Linked DNA regions of Parashewanella spongiae. The protein of the gene in region 1 interacts with the protein of each later gene in a pairwise test. Links are inferred from orthologs where the notes say so. Each region holds a gene or a part of one and is shown in the gene's direction. Other genes may lie near its edges.

The links.
Region 2: the proteins of pheS (region 1) and brnQ interact in binary tests that used the Escherichia coli proteins (3 or more experiments, as listed by UniProt). The link is inferred for Parashewanella spongiae from one-to-one orthologs.

Annotation. Positions count from the first base shown.
Region 1 is NZ_CP037952.1:2,653,957-2,664,028, forward strand. Bases 1,596-4,461 are described here. They hold pheS (phenylalanine--tRNA ligase subunit alpha), read left to right. Parts: upstream 1,596-2,471; coding sequence 2,472-3,452; downstream 3,453-4,461. Other genes in these bases: E2I05_RS10320 (methyl-accepting chemotaxis protein), read right to left, coding at 1,596-1,863; pheT (phenylalanine--tRNA ligase subunit beta), read left to right, coding at 3,472-4,461. Also shown: E2I05_RS10315 (amidohydrolase family protein), read right to left, coding at 1-219; more of E2I05_RS10320, read right to left, coding at 364-1,595; more of pheT, read left to right, coding at 4,462-5,859; ihfA (integration host factor subunit alpha), read left to right, coding at 5,863-6,159; lpxM (lauroyl-Kdo(2)-lipid IV(A) myristoyltransferase), read left to right, coding at 6,447-7,385; bifunctional phosphoribosyl-AMP cyclohydrolase/phosphoribosyl-ATP diphosphatase HisIE, read right to left, coding at 7,433-8,053; imidazole glycerol phosphate synthase subunit HisF, read right to left, coding at 8,058-8,855; hisA (1-(5-phosphoribosyl)-5-[(5-phosphoribosylamino)methylideneamino]imidazole-4-carboxamide isomerase), read right to left, coding at 8,837-9,574; imidazole glycerol phosphate synthase subunit HisH, read right to left, coding at 9,571-10,072.
Region 2 is NZ_CP037952.1:4,809,627-4,819,714, forward strand. What follows is about bases 1-2,882. They hold brnQ (branched-chain amino acid transport system II carrier protein), read left to right. Parts: upstream 1-725; coding sequence 726-2,039; downstream 2,040-2,882. Other genes in these bases: E2I05_RS18960 (tRNA1(Val) (adenine(37)-N6)-methyltransferase), read right to left, coding at 1-501; brnQ (branched-chain amino acid transport system II carrier protein), read left to right, coding at 2,589-2,882. Outside these bases: more of brnQ, read left to right, coding at 2,883-3,926; site-specific tyrosine recombinase XerD, read left to right, coding at 3,954-4,883; bifunctional protein-disulfide isomerase/oxidoreductase DsbC, read left to right, coding at 5,076-5,801; single-stranded-DNA-specific exonuclease RecJ, read left to right, coding at 5,883-7,607; E2I05_RS18990 (hypothetical protein), read right to left, coding at 7,713-8,903; fusA (elongation factor G), read right to left, coding at 9,375-10,088. UniProt on the Escherichia coli protein: Liv-II branched chain amino acid transport system, which transports leucine, valine and isoleucine. Also acts as a low-affinity threonine transporter.

The DNA of each region.
Region 1 (10,072 bases):
ATTTACGAATCGAACTCCGTTTTGCTCAAAAATATCAAGCATATCTTCGAATAATATAGCTTTTCCACCAAAAGGTTGAAAATGAAAATGTGAGTCAACCTGAAGTGTGTACGGCATTGTTGTACGATCAAAACAAGCATCTTTCTCTATAGCAGATGCTAAAAAAGATGAAAATACGCCAAGAGACAGCAAGGATTTACAAATTTTAGGAATTAACATTACACTTATCTCAATAACTTACGGCTTAATTGAGATAAGTGTAGTAAAAGCGTGATGAGTTACTTGGATTTATACTTTTTGTATAATAATGGCGGTGTGACACGCCATTATTATCAGGTATTGAGTAAACTAAATTTATACCAATTACACTTTTAAGCCGACGAGCAGTTGATCTAATTGCTCTGCTGTTGCGTGTAATTCGTCACACCCAGAAACAGCATCGTTTGCTGAAGTTTCCACATCATGGGATTGATTTCTAATGTCCATTAGATTGCTGGCAATGTCATTAGCGACTGCAGATTGCTCTTCTGCAGAAGTCGCAATAAGTACACTCATATCAAGCACTTTATCGCTGTGAACTGCTATGTTCTCAAGATCTTCACCAGTTTTCACCACATGAAGCTTACCTTGTTCGGCTTGTTCAACGGTTCGAGACATAACTTGAGTTAGTGCGCTTGCACCGGACTGTAGTGATTCTATCATGGTCTTAATTTCAACAGTTGCGTGTTGTGTACGGCCAGCAAGTGTTCGTACTTCATCAGCAACGACTGCGAAACCACGTCCTTGTTCACCAGCACGTGCAGCTTCAATCGCAGCATTTAACGCTAGTAGATTGGTTTGTTCAGATATGGCATTGATTGTTGTAACAACCTCATCAATTCTGGAGGCATTGTCATTAAGTTGATTAACTGCATCAGATGCGTTGGAAATATCATTCGCTAACGTTCCAATAGCTCTAACTGTTGTATCTATGTCTTTAGAACCGTTATTAACTTGGTTATTGGCTTCTTGAGTTTCTGTTGAAGATTGTTCAGCATTGCGTGACACTTCTTTAACTGCCGCGGTCATTTCTTCCATTGCTGTAGCAAGAGAGTCTAGATGTTGTCGTTGATTTACTGCAAGAGATTGGCCTTGTTGGGCATTATTTCGAAACTCAGCAACCACAGTACGTATTTGTGTAGTTGCATTAACAACTTGCTTTACTAATTGATGTTGGCGATCTACTAATGTATCAATGCTAATAGCAAGGGTACTAAATTCATCTTTGACTAAAAAGAAGTTTAATCTACTTGTAAGATCTCCGTCAGCCGCTTGTTTAAGAGCTTGCACGGTTGTATACAAAGCACCGCGGATGAATGTTGAAACATAATAAACACTAATGATGACGAGTATAATTAATGCCGATGTAACCCCGTAACTAAAAATAGAAAGCTCAGAAGATTCATTTGTAGTAATAGAATTTTGCTTTAGAGTTTGAATAGTAACATTATTGCTTGGTGACACTGAACTGATAACTTGAGAAGCAATAACACCACCACCATCAAGTGCTACTTGTTGTTGCTTGAGTGGAAGTTCTGATAATGGCCTGACTTGAAGCTCGGGCGAAAGGTTTGCGATAAAAGTTTGTTGCTTACTACCTGGTATAAATTCTAATGCTTTATCAATAAGAATATTGTGTTGAGAAACATTTGCAATTGAACTTGATAGTCGTGTTGTTTTTGAGATATCTGTATATTTTTGATTCAACAAAAATGATAAAAATAATAATGTGAAAATTGAAATACAAGCCAAAATAATAAATTTTGCACGTATAGTTGTTTGGATTAAGTACTTATCTATCCAGCGGAATTTTACTTCTTTCATAATTATTTTTAATACCTTAGCGACTTTTTTATAATACACAAATCAACAGAATCAACACGAACATAAAAAATATCAATCTGAATAGTTCCAAATTGATATTTAGTTTGTTCAGAACTGAACATTTATCTCGATAACACTTTATGGTTATTTTGAGAGGTTCAGACAAATTATGGCAATTTGAGCAGAGCGACCCCAATATTCATTCGAAAGTAAATATCGGCTTTTATCTTGTTAACTTAATAGTTGTTTCATAAATTAGAGCAAAAAAAATGGTTGTTGCTTTTATGTTGTATCTATTTTACAGCTCTTGTAACTCGTTAGCTACTTTATGTTAGAATAAAATACTATTAAATGATTTAAATGTGACATTAAAGCCAAAACCAATCTCTTCGTGTAAAATGTGCTCTAGTTTGATTACGCTTCAGATTTTATTCAAAAAACTTTAATTACAGCTAGTCATAAACGCTAGTTTCACGTAAAATTTCCGTCTTTTTATTCGTATAATTGAGTGGCTAAGTTTAATAAGATGCTTTATTGAACTGGGGTCGGTCATTTATAGTATTTGCTAGATAATGAACATGCTGTTTCAGTATGCAGTGGAATATGAAATGCAACAACTTACAGACATTGTATCTAAAGCTCTAGAAGTCATAGAGCAGACCAGTGATTTAAAAGCACTGGATGATATCCGGGTTGATTACCTTGGTAAGAAGGGACAGATTACCGCAATGATGCGGATGATGGCGACGTTAAGTCCAGAAGAAAAGCCCGCTTTTGGTCAATCAGTGAATGATGCTAAACAAGCTGTTCAAGCTAGCTTAAGTAAGAAAATTAATGACATTAAAAATAAGCTTCTTGAAGAAAGCTTAAAGGCTGACAAAATTGATGTCACATTACCCGGTAGAACAATAGAAAACGGCGGGTTACATCCAGTCACTCGGACTATTGAACGTATAGAAGACTTTTTTGGTGAATTAGGGTTTAGTGTTAAGAAAGGTCCTGAAATAGAAGACGATTTCCATAATTTTGATGCGTTGAATATTCCTGCGCACCACCCAGCTAGAGCAGACCACGATACGTTTTATTTCAACCCAAAGTTAGTATTAAGAACTCAAACTTCGGGTGTTCAAATTCGTACCATGGAAAAAGAGCAGCCACCGCTCAGAATTATTTCTCCTGGTCGCGTATATCGTAATGACTACGATCAAACACATACCCCCATGTTTCATCAAGTTGAAGGCTTAATGGTGGCTGAGAATGTTAACTTTTCTGAGTTAAAAGGCATTCTTCATGACTTTTTACGAAACTTCTTTGAAGAAGATCTTGAAGTACGTTTCCGACCTTCATATTTTCCTTTTACAGAACCTTCTGCTGAAGTTGATGTAAAAGGTAAAAATGGTTGGTTAGAAGTACTTGGCTGCGGAATGGTTCACCCGAACGTATTAAAAAGTGTAGGTTTTGATCCTGAAAAGTATTCTGGATTTGCTTTTGGTATGGGAGTTGAGCGTTTAACAATGCTGCGTTATGGCGTTAATGATTTACGTTCATTCTTTGAAAATGACTTGCGCTTTCTTAAGCAATTTAAATAAAAACGGAGCAAATTGAAAAATGAAGTTTAGTGAATCATGGCTCCGTGAGTGGGTTAATCCTTCTATCAGCCGTCAAGAACTATCAGACCAACTTACTATGGCAGGACTTGAAGTTGACGCAGTTGATGCTGTTGCTAAAGAGTTTAATGGTGTTGTTGTTGGCCATGTAGTTGAATGTGGACAGCACCCCGATGCAGATAAACTACAAGTAACTAAAATTGATGTTGGTGCTGAAGAGCTTCTCGATATCGTTTGTGGTGCAGCTAATTGTCGTCAAGGAATAAAAGTTGCTGTAGCTGTTGTTGGTGCTGTATTGCCCGGTGATTTCAAAATCAAAAAGGCAAAACTACGCGGTCAACCTTCTTTTGGGATGCTTTGCTCCTACTCAGAATTAGGTATCGATATTGAAAGCGATGGTATTATGGAGTTGCCATCTGATGCTGTTATCGGTACAGATATTCGTAAATTATTACAACTCGATGATGTAACAATTGATGTCGACTTAACCGCTAATCGTGCTGATTGTTTAGGAATCGCTGGCTTAGCCCGTGAAGTCGCAGTGCTCAATCGAATGAATGCCTTTGAGCCATCTTGGAATTCTGTTGAAGCCACTATTGAAGATAAAGTTAACGTTAAGTTAATCGAGCCAAAAGCTTGCCCAAGATATCTTTCAAGAGTCATTAAAGGGATTGATGTATCCGCTAAAACTCCACTTTGGATGCAAGAAAAGCTACGTCGCAGTGGTGTGCGTTCAATTGATCCAATCGTAGATGTAACGAATTTCGTTTTACTCGAGTATGGTCAACCTATGCATGCATTTGATGCTGCAAAAGTATCAGGTGATATTCAAGTTCGTTTCGGTACAGGCAAAGAAAAACTTATGTTACTGGATGGAAATGAGATTACCGTTCCAAGTGATACTTTAGTCATTGCAGATGATTCTGGCTCTATTGCCCTTGCTGGTATTTTTGGTGGTGAGGCAACGGGCGTAACTTCACAGACAAAAGACATTATTCTTGAATGTGCATTTTTCTCAAGATTGTCAGTTATGGGCAAGGCACGCCAACTTGGGCTACACACAGATGCCTCGCACCGTTTTGAACGTGGTGTTGATCCAGAAATCCAATATAAAGTTATGGACCGTGCTAGCCGCCTTATTCTCGATATTTGTGGTGGGCAGGCCGGTGAAGTAGTAGAAAGTGCTGAACTTTCGCTGTTACCGCAGTCAATTAATTTGTCACTGCGTCGTACAAAATTAGATTCAACACTCGGTCATTATGTATCTGATACAGATGTTGTTGAAATCTTAGAAAAATTAGGTTTTGATGTTGTTATAAATCCGAAAGGGTGGGATGTAGTAACTCGTACATACCGTTTTGATATGGCAATTGAAGAAGACTTAATCGAAGAAATTGCACGTATTTATGGATATAACAATATTCCCAATACGGCACCTCGTGCTGATTTGATCATGTCAGATCATAAAGAGAGCAATTTATCACTTCGCAAAGTGAGACAAACGTTTGTAGCTCGAGGCTATCATGAAGCAATAACTTATAGTTTTGTTGATCCAAAACTACAAGAGCTAATTCACCCAGAGCAAAAATCAATGGTATTACCTCACCCTATTTCTAGCGAAATGTCGGTAATGCGATTGTCTATGTTTACAGGGTTACTAACTACTGTTGCTCATAATCAAAAGCGTCAGCAAGGTAGAGTTCGTTTATTCGAGACAGGGCTGCGCTTTGTACCTGATGAAACTGCAGAGTCCGGTGTTAGACAGCAAGAAATGCTTGGTGCTGTAATTACTGGTATGACTTCGGACGAACATTGGTCTATTGAAGCTAAAACTGTTGATTTCTTCGACCTTAAAGGTGATTTAGAAGCTATTATTGGCTTGACAGCAGCTGATTCTGAATTTACTTTTAGACCTTCACAGCACGATGCTCTTCATCCGGGGCAATCTGCTGAAATATTAAGAAATGATCGAGTAATTGGATTTATTGGTACTGTTCATCCAAACCTTGAAAAACCGTTTGGACTTAATGGTAGAACCATTGTCTTTGAAGTGGAGTTAGAAGCCTTATTACAGATTGAGCTTCCTTCTGCTCAAACTGTTTCAAAGTTTCCTGCTAATAGACGAGATATTGCTGTAGTCATTGATGAAACAATTTCTGCTGATAATGTCATAGATTCAATAAGAAAAGTTGGCGATAATCAGTTGGTTGGCGTAAACTTGTTCGATGTATACCAAGGCAAAGGTGTAGAAGCTGGCAAAAAGAGCTTAGCAATTGCACTAACATTACAAGACACTACTCGTACACTGGAAGAAAAAGAAATTACTGAGCAAGTTAACTCTATAGTTTCTGTTCTTAAGACTGAGTTCAACGCATCGTTGAGGGATTAAAGTATGGCACTTACCAAAGCCGAAATGGCAGAACATCTTTTTGAAAAGCTAGGAATCAACAAACGATTAGCAAAAGAGATGGTAGAGCACTTTTTTGAAGAAGTTCGCAGTGCTCTAGAACGTGGTGAGCAAGTCAAGCTATCTGGCTTTGGCAATTTTGACCTTAGGGATAAGAATCAAAGACCGGGAAGGAATCCGAAAACCGGCGAAGATATACCTATTTCGGCACGTCGTGTCGTAACATTTCGTCCAGGACAAAAATTAAAAGTTCGTGTTGAGGAAGCCAACGCAAAAGGATAATTTTTGTTTCAATCATAAAGGCCACTCAAATGAGTGGCCTTTTTTTATATGTAATAACGAAAAACTTTAGAATAATACCAATTACTGTAATTGGTATAACTTTCCTTATGCAAAAATATTCGTTGATCATTCATGGGAGAAATAAGATATAATCAAATCGTTTTCACATTTCATTTACGACTTGGTAATTTTTTTACCATTTGGTTATTTGTTTTTAGTGTAATAAACAATAACGATAATAAGGCATTAAAGCTTGAGCCTTGTGAAAAACGTAAGAGGAAGATCTTTTGTCAGGAAGAACCAAAAAGTTTTGTTGTAAATTCCATCGAGGTTTACTTCACCCTAAACTATGGCTGTCTTGGGTTGGCGTATTCATTTTATTTTTATTTGGTTTGCTCCCAGTAAAAGTTAGAGCGCCCTTAGCTTGTTTATTCGCTAAGTTTGTTAAGATGATAGCCAAAAGACCACTGCGTATCGCAAGAGCAAATCTAGCTGCATGTTTTCCAGAAAAGTCTGAACATGAAATAGACGAATTGTTAAAAGAAAATGTAAGTCATTTTGTTATGACTATGTTGGCGCAAGCTGAGCTTTTATGTTGTTCTGAGAAAAAATTAAAGCAAAGAGTGAAGTTGAGTGGTGCCGAGCATATTGCTAAAGCAAGAATGAATGGTAAACCTATTATATTTATTCTGCCTCATGTTTGGGGAGTAGAGTATGCAGGGCTTAGATTAAATCTCGAACTGCCAATGGTTGCAATGGCAAAGGCTCATAGAAATGAACTATTTAATTGGTTTAGCATTCGACTTAGAAGCAGTCGTGGTGGTGATGTTTATAAACGAGAAGCGGGTATAAGAACTTTAGTTGGTGAGTTAAAGAAGGGGAATAGCTTTTTTTATTTACCTGATGAGGATTTAGGTTCTAAAAAAAGTGTTTTCGCACCATTTTTTGCGACCGTCAAGGCTACATTGCCTGTTGTTGGTCGATTAGCTCATGCAGGTAATGCAGAAGTTTTACCTGTGGCAATGGGTTATAACTGTGAATCGCATCAGTTTGAATTGACTGTGAAAGAAGCATGTTGTCTTAATAGTGTTGAATGTAAAGAGAGTGAAGCGCTTGTGCTTAATAAAATGATTGAAGAGACGATTAAAGAGCACCCTGAGCAATATATGTGGTTTCTTAAAGTATTAAAAACTAGACCAGATGGCTTTAAGTCGGTGTATTTATAATTTTTAAGGAACGATGAGGGAGTGAATCATTATCACTCCCTCAGTGTTTATTTTTTTATATGCCTTTCAGATAGACATGCAATAATTTTTTCGTAAGACACATTTTGATTTTCTAATAATACCAGTAAGTGAAACAGTAAATCTGCAGACTCATTAGTAAGCTCATCATTGTCGTTCACTGCTGCAGCGAGTGCCGTTTCCACCCCTTCCTCTCCAACTTTTTGAGCAATTCTTTTAGTACCTGCTTTGAATAGTGACTGAGTATAACTACTTGATTCAGGTTCTTGTTTGCGTTGTGCGATTAAATGAATAAGGTTTTGTAGAAAATGATCCGTTCCAATTTCGTTCCAACAACTCGTTGTACCCTTATGGCAAGTCGGTCCTTGTGGAATGGCTTGAACAAGCAGAGTATCAGAGTCGCAATCCGCACTTATTGAAATCAAGCTTAACCAATTGTTCGAGCTTTCACCTTTTGTCCATAACCTTTGTTTACTACGACTGTAAAAAGTAACTTTTGAATTTATTTGGCTTCGGTGAATTGCCGTTTTGTTCATGTATCCAAGCATGAGTACTTGACCAGTATGATAATGCTGAACAATAGCAGGGATTAGACCATTTTGCTTTTCCCAAGCCAATTCTTCTATTTGGGTATCGGATAATTTTGTCATTCGTTCAACCTATCTGTGGTAGTTTATGCAATTGTCTTACGCAAATTTCATTATTATTAAGTTCAGCTTTCAAATGATCTATTTCTATCATGTTTTTATGAAATACAGTGGCTGCCAAGGCACCATCAACATTTGAATGTTGAAATACGTCGATAAAATGTTGGATTCTCCCAGCCCCGCCAGATGCAATTAATGGAACATCACAAATTGATCGAATTTGTTTTAATTGATCTATGTCGAAACCTGAGCGAACTCCATCTTGGTTCATCGCATTAAGCACAATCTCGCCGCATCCCAATTGCTGTACTTTTTCAACCCAGTCAAAAGTTGACCATTGAGTGAACTGTGATGTTTTTACATCTCCGGTTAAGTGTTTAACCTTGTAAGTGTTTGTTTCTTTATCATGGTATGAGTCTATGCCTACAACAATACACTGTCTCCCAAACTGATCTTGAAGTCGGGTGATGAGTGATGGTTCAGCAAGGGCGGGGGAGTTAATTGATATTTTATCAGCACCGCATTGGAGGATTTCTTTCGCTTGTTCAGCGGATTTAATTCCCCCTGCAACACAAAATGGAATATCAATTTGCTCAGCTACCTGATTAACCCACATTTTACTTACAGTAGAGCCAGAGGTGCTGGCAGAAATATCATAAAAAACGAGTTCATCAGCACCTTCATTAGCATAACGTTTAGCAAGTTCAACGATATTGCCAACAATTTCATGATTTTTAAATTGAATGCCTTTTACAACTTGTCCATTTTTAACATCCAGACATGGAATTATGCGTTTTGCCAGCATTGGATAGCCTCTTTAGTGGTAAATTTATTTTCAAGCAAGGCTTTACCTATAATGAGGCTAGTCGCCCCCGATGAACGAGTATGTTTTACATCACAAATATTGCCAACACCTCCAGATGCTTGCCATTGTATGCAGGGGTAATGTTTAGAAAGTTCTGAATATAAAGTGAAGTTTGGACCTTTAGCAGTTCCATCTCTACTTATATCAGTGACAAGACAGTGGGTAAGATCTGCTCCACTTAATTGATCTGCGATTTCTTCAATCCGTGTATTAGAGGCTTGTTGCCAGCCTGAAACAGCAAGCATCTTATTACCATTTAGATCAATGTTAGTGTCTAGTGCAACGCAAATAGATTCAGGGCCAAATTCTTTCAACCAATTAGCCACTTCATTAGGTTTTTTGACCGCTAATGAGCCAATTACAACGCGTTTAACTCCGGAATTAAGCAGATCTTCTACTTGTTGTTTTGTTCTCACCCCTCCACCAACTTGAATGTTGGCAGAAAGCTGACTTGTCAGTCTGTTTATCAAAGTTAATTGCCGTTTATTTGGATCTTTAGCCCCTGTTAAATCAACAAGATGTAACCATTTAGCACCTTGGTTTTCATATAAAGACAACTGTTGTAAGGGATCAATTTCAAAATTTGTTTGTTTAGAATAATCACCTTGAAAAAGTCTGACTACTTGTCCATCAATAAGGTCTATAGCTGGTATTATCATGAAGCCATCTCATCTTCTTCTTTCATCTCAAGAAAGTTAGCCAAAATTTGCGACCCAATTGCACCACTTTTTTCGGGGTGAAATTGCAAGCCAATAAAGTTTTTATTTACGATTGCTGCACTAAATGTTTCACCATAGTCACAATTGGCAATGGTGTATTCACTTATGGGTACATTGAATCCATGTACGAAATATACGTATTCCCCATCAGTTAAGTTTTTAAAAATGGGGTGTAAACATGTTGGGTTAAATTTATTCCAACCCATGTGGGGCAAAGGTAACCTAGTTTGTATAAACGAATTAACCGTCGTTGGGATACATCCTAAACAATTTATCGTGTCAGTAGATGTAGATTCTTCCGATTCGTTGGTCAATAGCTGCATGCCCAAACAAATGCCTAATACGGGCTGTTTTAATGTAGGAATTAAATTAGCCAGCTGTTTTTTAGACAGTGATGCCATTCCACTGTGGGCACTACCAACACCCGGTAGAATAACC
Region 2 (10,088 bases), 2.2 Mb from region 1 along the record:
ACCCAAAGACTCAATTGGCAAAATCAAACTGGCTCGACCCGTTGACTTCAACAAACGTTCGATTTGAGTTAAAAGTACGGTAAAGGTTAATGAGTTTGTGTGCCTAGCTTCAGCGCGTTTTGAGTCTTGAGATTGCGGCCCTGATACAAAGTAAGGTGGGTTACAAATAATATGCTCGAAGCGTTCCTGTTTAGAACCCGTATATTCAGCGGTAAAGACATCAATACTTTGATTGACAATTTTCAGCCGTTCACCCCATGGACTTTTTAGGCAGTTGACTTTGGCAACATCACACGTGGTTGCATCGATTTCAACGCCCACTATCGTAGCTTCACTGCGTTGAGCTGCCATAATACTGAGCACACCGCAGCCTGTACCTATGTCGAGAATACGTTTTGCTGAACTTAAATTAGCCCATCCGCCAAGTACAATAGCGTCAGTGCTAACTCGCATGCCACAATGAGTATCGTCGATATGAAATTGTTTGAAGGTAAAAGGCATGTTTCGAGTATCTGGAAAAATCAAAATTGTACTGATAAAGCAGTGTGGATACCAGAATCTTCAGTAAACTCATGCAATTTTTTCAAAATATTAGACGTGATCATCTACAAAACTATCAATTTTCATATGTTGAAACTGTAGCCAAGTTCACAAATTTCGCTTAAGTTGTATCCATAAAAACAAAATGATCATTAAAAATGAGGCAAAACGTGCAGAACAATCATATGAGTGTTAGTGACACATTCGGTTTAGGTTTTATGACCTTTGCCTTTTTTCTAGGAGCTGGAAACCTGATTTTCCCTCCTTTTGCTGGTTATCTTGCAGGAGAAAACACTAATTGGGCTATGCTCGGTTTTCTCATCACTGCGGTAGGTTTGCCTTTGTCCGGCTTAATTGCGGTTGCAAAAACCAACGGTAATGTCATGTCACTTTTACCGCCTTTTGCTGCAACGGCACTGGCTGTTGCCATTTACATCATTATTGGCCCTGCATTCGCGGCACCTCGAACTGGCCTTGTTGCCTATGAAATTGGCGTAAAGCCATTTATTGACAATGCAACAGCCGTTATCCACATCGGTTCGTTGGAATTAAATCAATCACAAATGTTGTCGACACTTACTTTCTTTACGATTGCCATGTTGCTGTCGTTATACCCAGGAAAGCTTTTGGATAATGTCGGTAAGGTATTGACTCCTGTACTACTGTCTTTACTTCTAATTCTTGGCATTTCGATTTTGATGTTCAATGGTTCTGAACCGGGCAGTGCCATCGGTGACTACCAAGCCAATCCTTTAAGTAAAGGGATCATTGAAGGGTATAACACTATGGATACCTTAGCTTCTTTGATGTTTGGTATGCTGATTATTGACATTCTAAAACGTAAAGGGATCACTGAATCCAAATCACAAACTCGCTACTTAGTACGTGCCGCTATCATTGCAGCGTGTGGGCTTGCGTTTGTTTATATTTCTTTATTTATATTAGGATCTACGGCCGGAGAATTGGCCACAAACACTGAGAATGGTGGCCAAATCCTAACAAATTATGTTGATTCACAATTTGGCTCTGTAGGTTTATTACTGCTCTCCACCGTTGTTTCTTTGGCATGTTTAACCACGGCTGTAGGTCTCATTGTTGCCTGCTCTGAATTTTTCGAAGACTTGGTTCCAAGCTTTAGTTATCGCCCACTTGTTATTGTATTTAGTATTATTTGTGCCACTGTGGCTAACGTAGGTTTAAGCCAATTGATCAGTATCAGCATTCCTGTATTAGTCTCGATTTACCCTGTTGCTATTGCTTTGGTTGCTATTACTTACATCACACCAAAACTTTCCCGTCCAGCATTCTCTCATCGTCTGGTGTTAAGCGTTGCGTTAATATTTGGTGTTATCGATGGATTAGGCGCCGCGGGTGTTAATGTTGACATGTTCGATTTTTTACCTCTATTTGCACAGGGTATGGCATGGGTCATTCCAACCTTAATTGCTATGCTCGTCTGCTTATTTTTGCCAAAAAAGGTATTAACACAACCAGCGTAGTTTTAATTATGCTTGAACATTATGCATGTCAGAAAGTTCTGACATGCATAATGTTCTGAGCTTATACCAATTACAGCAATTAAATGCTCAACTCAGAGCTATGTATGTGCTCAAAGTGCTATCGAAATTGATGAAGACATACTTGTTACCGACAAACAAAACTGTCGTTATTACATTGCTACGTCAAGACAATTTTGAGAAGTACTCTTTATAAACCAAAGTGAGCACATACAAGCTCCCGAAGGGCAAGGCTAAAGGGTTCCATTACTGCGTTACAAGCACTTGAATTACTCCGACAAAAGCACGAAGTGCGTTGAACGCCAGCTTTGTATGGCGGCCGTTAGGCTATATAGTACTTCGAGCTTGTGCCTTGCACTGAAACCCTTTAGCTCTTGCTGAGTGAGAGATTAATTACTGTAATTGGTATTACCCTCAAGATTCAAACTGAACAATTCCTGACACATTCACAAATAACTCAACGTTAAACTGTGTAACAACTAACAACTTCACTATATTTATTTACCTTAATCCTTCAGATGTACGCCCATTTTGTCAAAAGCAATCGTTCCAAGAATTGATATTATTGGTCTTTCCCTTATGGCTTTTGGGTTTATTTTTGGAGCAGGAAATTTAATTTATCCTTCTTTCATTGGATTTCAGTCAGGAAGCGATTTGATTTCATCGATGACTGGCTTTCTTATTTCAAGTAATGGCTTAACCGCACTGGCTTTTATTGCTATCGCAAAAAATCGGGGAGAATTAACTCGCTTTCTCCCTCAACAAATAACGATGATTTTTACTGGGGCAATATTCATCACTTTGGGACCTCTGATTGCTGGGCCAAGAACTGCTCTTGTTACCTATGCCATGTCAATTAAGCCCTTTATTTCTTATTTCTTATTCAGTACTGCTCATTTAAGTTCAACACACTTAAACAGCACGATAGATATTCCTCAAGTAATTTCAATCTTATTGTTTTTCGCTTTGGCCATGTTATTTGCACTTTCACCGGGTAAGTTAATTGATAATATAGGAAAAAAAATGACCCCGATCCTCTTGTGTATCATCAGTGTTATCTGTATTTCAGTGTATTTTTTACCAAACAAACCACTTTTATCAAGTGTAAAAGGCAGTCTGTCCTTTCCTTTTGTTCACGGATTAAAAACAGGCTATGCAACTCTTGATGGATTTTGTGCTCCTGTTTTTGGTTCAGTGTTACTTAATAGCATGAAAGAAAAAGGGCTCACAAATAGACAACAAAGCCATTACTTAATTAAAGCCGCCATTGCCGCTACGATTATTCTCTTGATCATATATGTATCACTATTTTTTGTTGGTGCAAGTGTATCTAACTTAGCCGAGGGAGCCACCAATGGCGGTCAAATTATATCGATTTACACTAAGTTGCACTTTAGCTTTGCTGGAGAATTAATATTAGCGAGTGTGGTATTGCTTTCTTGTTTAACTACCGCGATAGGTTTGATTGTTGCTTGTGCCGAATTATTTGAACAATGGCAGTCATTTTTTTCCTACCATCAATTAGTCATCATTGTAAGTCTGCTATGTGCATTAACGGCAAATATTGGTCTTGATACATTAATGACACTCACAATGCCGGTGTTAACATTTTTATATCCACTCGTCATTTCTATGGTAGCAGTTACTTTGATCCAACCTTACTTAAAACAACCAGCATTAACCCAACAACTTGTCTTTATTGCGGCAACCATTTTTGGGCTAATTGATTGTATAGAAACTTCTGGCTTTCACTTATTTTGGCTTGAAGTAATTCCATATAGCCAACAAGGAATGAGCTGGATATTACCTACTGTATTAACCATTTTCAGCTGTTTAATGCTGCCATCAAAAGAAAATTTACCCGCCTAGTCAAATTAACGTATACAATCTTGCTTAATGGCACTCTACTTTGTAACCTTTGTGAATAAACATCAATATCAAATCGACCCACTCATTGATACATTTCTCGATGATTTATGGTCAAACAATGGACTCAGCGATAATACATTAGCCTCCTATCGTACTGATCTGCGTCACCTTGATAAGTTTGTTCAACAAAAGCGTGCTTCACTGACCACTGCTACTCGTGCTGATATACAAGATTTTCTAGAAAAACGTTTCAGTGACGGTGCATCTAATGCCAGTAGTGCTCGGTTACTCAGCAGCATGCGACGATTATTTCGTTACTTACTCACAAAAAAAATCATTACTGAAGATCCAACAGCCTTGGTTCAATCGCCTAAACTCTCAAAACGATTACCAGAAAGCTTGACGGAAATCGAAGTCGAAAAGCTACTAAACGCCCCTTCGAATAACGATCCAATCGAAGCTCGAGATGCCGCGATGCTTGAGCTATTATACGCTACCGGGCTTAGAGTCAGCGAATTAGTATCATTAACAGTTGAGCAACTAAGTTTACGTCAAGGCGTAGTGAGGATAACTGGTAAAGGAGGCAAGGAGCGCTTAGTCCCGTTAGGAGAAATTGCCACAGAGCAAGTTGAACAGTACATAAACTTTGTCAGAAATGATTTATTAAAGAATAAACCTTCTGACGTGTTATTTCCTTCTAAACGCGGCACACAAATGACCCGCCAAACTTTCTGGCATAGGATCAAAACGTACAGTATCCGCGCTGGTATCAACGCCCATTTATCACCACACACATTAAGACATGCTTTTGCCACTCATTTACTTAACCACGGGGCCGATCTCAGAGTAGTACAGCTTTTATTAGGTCACAGTGATTTGTCGACCACACAAATATATACTCACGTGGCTAATGCTCGATTACAAGAATTACACAGTGAACATCATCCTCGTGGTTAGTACAACATTGCCAGAAAGCAGCGAAAGCATTTGATTATTAAACTATTAAACTCATGCACTTTCATTGTTTACAGGTATAATTACCTGAATAAAGAATCCTTCATTTGCTTTAGTTAAAATAAGCTTGTAACTTTTAAGCAAATACTCAGGTCTAAAATATAAGACTCTAAACCAGTTAGATTAGGACAATCCATGAAGTTACCCCGTATTTTGTCATTGTTAAGTATATTAGCTGTGACTTCCGCCTTCGCCGCAAACCAGACAGTATCATTACCTGACGCTGATGCAATTAAAGCCAAACTTCAAAATTCAATTGGGGTGAAAGTCATCGCGATGCAAGACTCGCCAATTAAAGATCTTTATCTTGCTATGACAGATCGCGGCATACTGTATATCAGCAAGGACGGCTCAAAAGTGTTGCATGGCAACATGTACGATTTAAATAATCGCATGAAAAATTTAACTGAAGCCGCCATGGCGAAACCAAGAGTTGAACAGCTTAAAAAGTTTGAACCTGATATGTTGGTCTATAAAGCTAAAGACGAAAAACACGTGATAACCGTATTCACAGACATCACTTGTGGTTACTGTCGTAAATTGCATAATCAAATGCAAGAATACAATGATGATGGCATTACAGTTCGCTACTTAGCCTTTCCTCGAGCAGGAGTTCCCTCTAGTGTAGCTAGCGAAATGGAAGCCATTTGGTGTGCCAAAGATCCGCTTAAAGCTATGACCGATGCTAAAGCTGGCAAAGACGTTACCAATAAAAGTTGTAATGCTAACATTGCCCAGCAATACGAATTAGGGCAAAGCTTTGGCGTAAATGGTACGCCTGCTATTGTTTTAGATGACGGCACGCTCATCCCAGGTTATCAACCGCCTGAACAGTTATTGAAAACCATAGAAAACCACTAAAAAATCCGCTAGGATTTGGAAAAGGCGGCTTAAGCCGCTTCTTTTTTATGTTCTTCATTCTTGATCAATTTGGAACTTTCTGTGCATTATAATGTTATTCGTCGTCCAAATGTTGATGACTCACACCTGCCTGCAACCTTACCATTTTTATTAAAACAGCTGTACGCACGCAGAGGGGTTACTGTCAGGGACTGTAACAGCAGCCTAGCGTCGTTATTACGTCCTGATACTATGAAGGGTCAACAACAAGCCGCAACTTTAATTTGTGACGCTATCGAATCTAACAAAGCCATCATCATCGTCGGTGACTTTGATGCCGACGGCGCGACATCAACTAGCATTTGCTTATTGGCGCTGAAGATGATGGGTGCCAAGCGTGTCAGTTATCTCATTCCAAATCGCTTTGATTACGGTTATGGTTTAAGCCCTGAAATCGTTGAAATTGCCGCTCAACAAGGTGCCGAACTGCTCATTACTGTTGATAACGGTATATCTTCCATTACCGGTGTTGCTGCAGCTAATCAACTCGATATCCCAGTAGTGGTTACTGATCATCATTTGGCTGGAGATACCCTTCCTGAGGCGGCAGCCATTGTCAATCCAAACCAACCTGACTGCCCTTTTGCCAGTAAGGCTATTGCTGGAGTTGGGGTTGCCTTTTATTTAATGAGTTCAATTCGTGCTGAGCTTAAACGTCGAAATTGGTTTGAATCTCAACACATCATTGAACCTAATCTTGCTATTTTATTAGACATTGTCGCATTAGGAACCGTCGCCGATGTCGTCCCTTTAGATTCAAACAATCGCATCATCGTCGAAGCGGGTTTACGCCGAGTTCGATCGGGTCGCTGCCGAGTAGGGATCACAGCCTTGCTTGAAATTGCTAAAAGAAATCCACAACGAGTAGTTGCATCCGATTTTGGTTTTGCTGTAGGTCCTAGACTTAATGCCGCTGGTCGGCTTGATGAAATGTCACTCGGTGTAGAATTGTTACTTTGTGAGGACATCAATAAAGCACGTACCATGGCCGCTGAGCTTGATGGCTTAAATCAAGAACGCCGTGAAATCGAAGCGGGGATGCAACATGAAGCCCTCGCAAAATTAAAACAACTCAATATTAATGACGACAACCTGCCCCAAGGGTTAGTCGTATATCAACAAGATTGGCATCAAGGTGTGATCGGCATTTTGGCTTCACGCATTAAAGACAAATACCATCGTCCCGTTATTGCTTTTGCTCAAGCAGAAAACGGTGAAATAAAAGGTTCAGCGCGCTCTATCAAAGGTGTGCATATGCGAGACTTACTTGAAAAGATAAATACTCTGTCACCTGATTTGATCATCAAATTTGGTGGTCATGCTATGGCTGCGGGACTGTCCATTAAAGCAGAGGCCATATCAAAATTTGAACAGTTATATCATCAAGTAATCGCTGAAACCGTTACTCCAGAATTACTCACCGGTGAGCTTTTTAGTGATGGTGAATTAGCCGCTAACCAGTTGGAAATAGAAACCGCCGAAATGATCCGTTATGCAGGTCCATGGGGACAAGAGTTCGAAGAGCCTTGTTTTGATGGTCGCTTTACTATCATCCAACAACGCTTAGTGGGTGAGAAACACCTTAAGTTGGTGCTTGAAACTGAATGTGGCAGTAAATTAATTGATGCGATAGCTTTTAATATTGATCTAAAGGCTTGGCCAAATTTACAAGCAAAGAAAGTTGATGTCGTTTACAGCTTAGAGATCAACGAATTTAGAGGTAACCAAAGTTTACAGCTTATGGTGAAGCAGATTAGCGCCGTTTAATCTCAGTAGGGTAAATTCCTCGCCGCTTGCGGCGGACTAACGTCTTTATCTAACTAATTGATACCTCGCCCCTTGGGGCGGGGTGATTCATTGCTAGGGCGAGCCCTAAGAGCGGCTAACAATACTGCTTCTTCTTGAACTGACTCTAGAAGTTGGTACCGATTTTCCTTCGGCTTTTAGTTTTTCTGCTTCAAGGGTTTTTTTAGCGCTTTGATTAGTGACTAAATCATATTCACCGAAATCTTCCTCATCCATAAACTCATCCATTAACTCCTGTTCTGCAGCGGCTTCTTCCGCTAGGCGATGTTGTTCTATGGTATCAGCTTCCCGCTGAGCTTCATCAGCCCTTTCTTTTTGGGCTTTCTTGTCATCTGCAAATCTTCTTAGGTTTTGTAATCTTGAATTGAAATCATCGGATAGCTTGCGCTCTTCTCTGGCAAACCAATCGTCCTGGACGCCATCACTGGATTTAGGTCCTTGAGGTCTGAGTGTTTCGTGATCACTTAATTCAATATCACGCCCATGCAGCTTATCGTGAACATTTTTTCTAATTTCTTGCAGTCGTACTGGATCAATATTACGTTCAAGATTCTCAGGATGTTTTGCGTAAGGAGCTGTATGCACAGCGGTAAATGGTGCTACAACTAGGCGAATACCCAATGAAATTCTGTCGGCATACTTTTCTCGTTTTTGAGAGTCTTCAACACCGAAACGTTTTTGCATTACGTTGATCAGTTCAGCAAGGCTATCACCACGATGTGTAAAACCCTCTTTACCATTCGCTCGATTTCGCCAGTCTTTAAAGGACATACCAGCATCTATGGCTGACATAGTAAATGAGCCACCAGCAACGACCAATAAGATGGCTCCGCCACCACCTGTTGCTAAGGTCAACACCACTGCCCCCGCCAGTAATCCTGCTGAATACAACAAAGTTAACATACGTTCCATAAACTCAGTTCGTGAAAAATCGGCATTCATCATCCGCATCATTTTTTCTGACGCGGCTTGTTGTTCTTTGGCTTGCGTACGAATAGCTTCGTGATCGGCTCTGATCTTTTCTTGAGTATCGAGTTTATGGGAAGTCGTTTTTAATGGAGGAAGCGGAACAGTCTTTGGTTGAAAGCTCACACCTGTCACTGGCCGAGTATGTTTAGGATCAACGTCGTTATCTAAATTCCTTCCAAGGTCAATTTGATCAGGTATCCCAGCTTGAGATTCCAGCCCCATCGCATCTAAAGTCGGAGAATCACTGTGGACAACTGGTGGTTTATTGATTGGAGGAACACTCATCATTTGACCTCATAAATTGGCTGACTTTTTAAGCTGACACAATTTAAACGTTATAATGCCACTTGATCCTAAATAAATCGGTTGAACGCACAATTTAGCTTTAATTTATTGAAGTTAAATACAAAATTAAACAACTCTAATTCACCCATCAGGTGAGTGCTGAACATTCACATACTTGCCAAAACCACCGCTAGCTGCGTTATAAATTTTGCAAGTAGAAACGAAGTAACGACAGTTTTGTATGTCGGTTACCACTACTTGCTGCTATTCATGCCTTGCCATCAGTAATTTTTTCTGCGTATATGAACGCTCCCAACCGATTTATTTAGGTTGATGTATTAAATATAGCTCCTGTAAAAATAACCAGCAACAGCCTGAAATAAAATCTGAATTAAGCTTTGTTCATAAATCACATAAAAAAAACCGCTGCACAAGGCAACGGTTTTTATTCGTTAAGAAATTAAGCGGCAATAATTACTTTTTAGCTTCTCTTTCTTTAACTTCAGCAATTACTTTTTCAGCAACGCTGTTAGGACATGGAGCATAGTGTGCGAATTCCATAGAGAATTGACCACGACCTGAAGTCATTGTACGTAGTGAACCAATGTAACCGAACATTTCTGATAACGGCACGTCAGCTTTAATACGAACACCAGTAACACCAGCCATTTGATCTTTGATCATGCCACGACGACGGTTAAGGTCACCAATAACATCACCAACATTGTCATCTGGGCTGAATACGTCAACGTTCATGATAGGCTCAAGAAGTTGTGCGCCAGCTTTGGGCATTGACTGACGGAAAGCGCCTTTAGCAGCGATTTCGAACGCGATTGCTGATGAATCCACGGCGTGGAAAGCACCATCTACAAGTTCAAGTTCAACGTCCAAGACTGGGAATCCAGCAACAGTACCTGTTTGCATCAATGAAGCGAAACCTTTTTCTACTGCAGGCCAAAATTCTTTAGGTACGTTACCACCAACAACTTTAGAGCTGAAAGTGAAACCAGAATTCTGTTCACCTGGACGGATTACATAGTCGATCTTACCGAACTGACCTGAACCACCAGACTGTTTCTTATGCGTGTAGCTGTCTTCAACTTCACGAGTAATCGTTTCACGGTATGCTACTTGTGGCTCACCTACGATTAGGTCAACGCCATAAGTACGCTTCAAGATATCAACTTT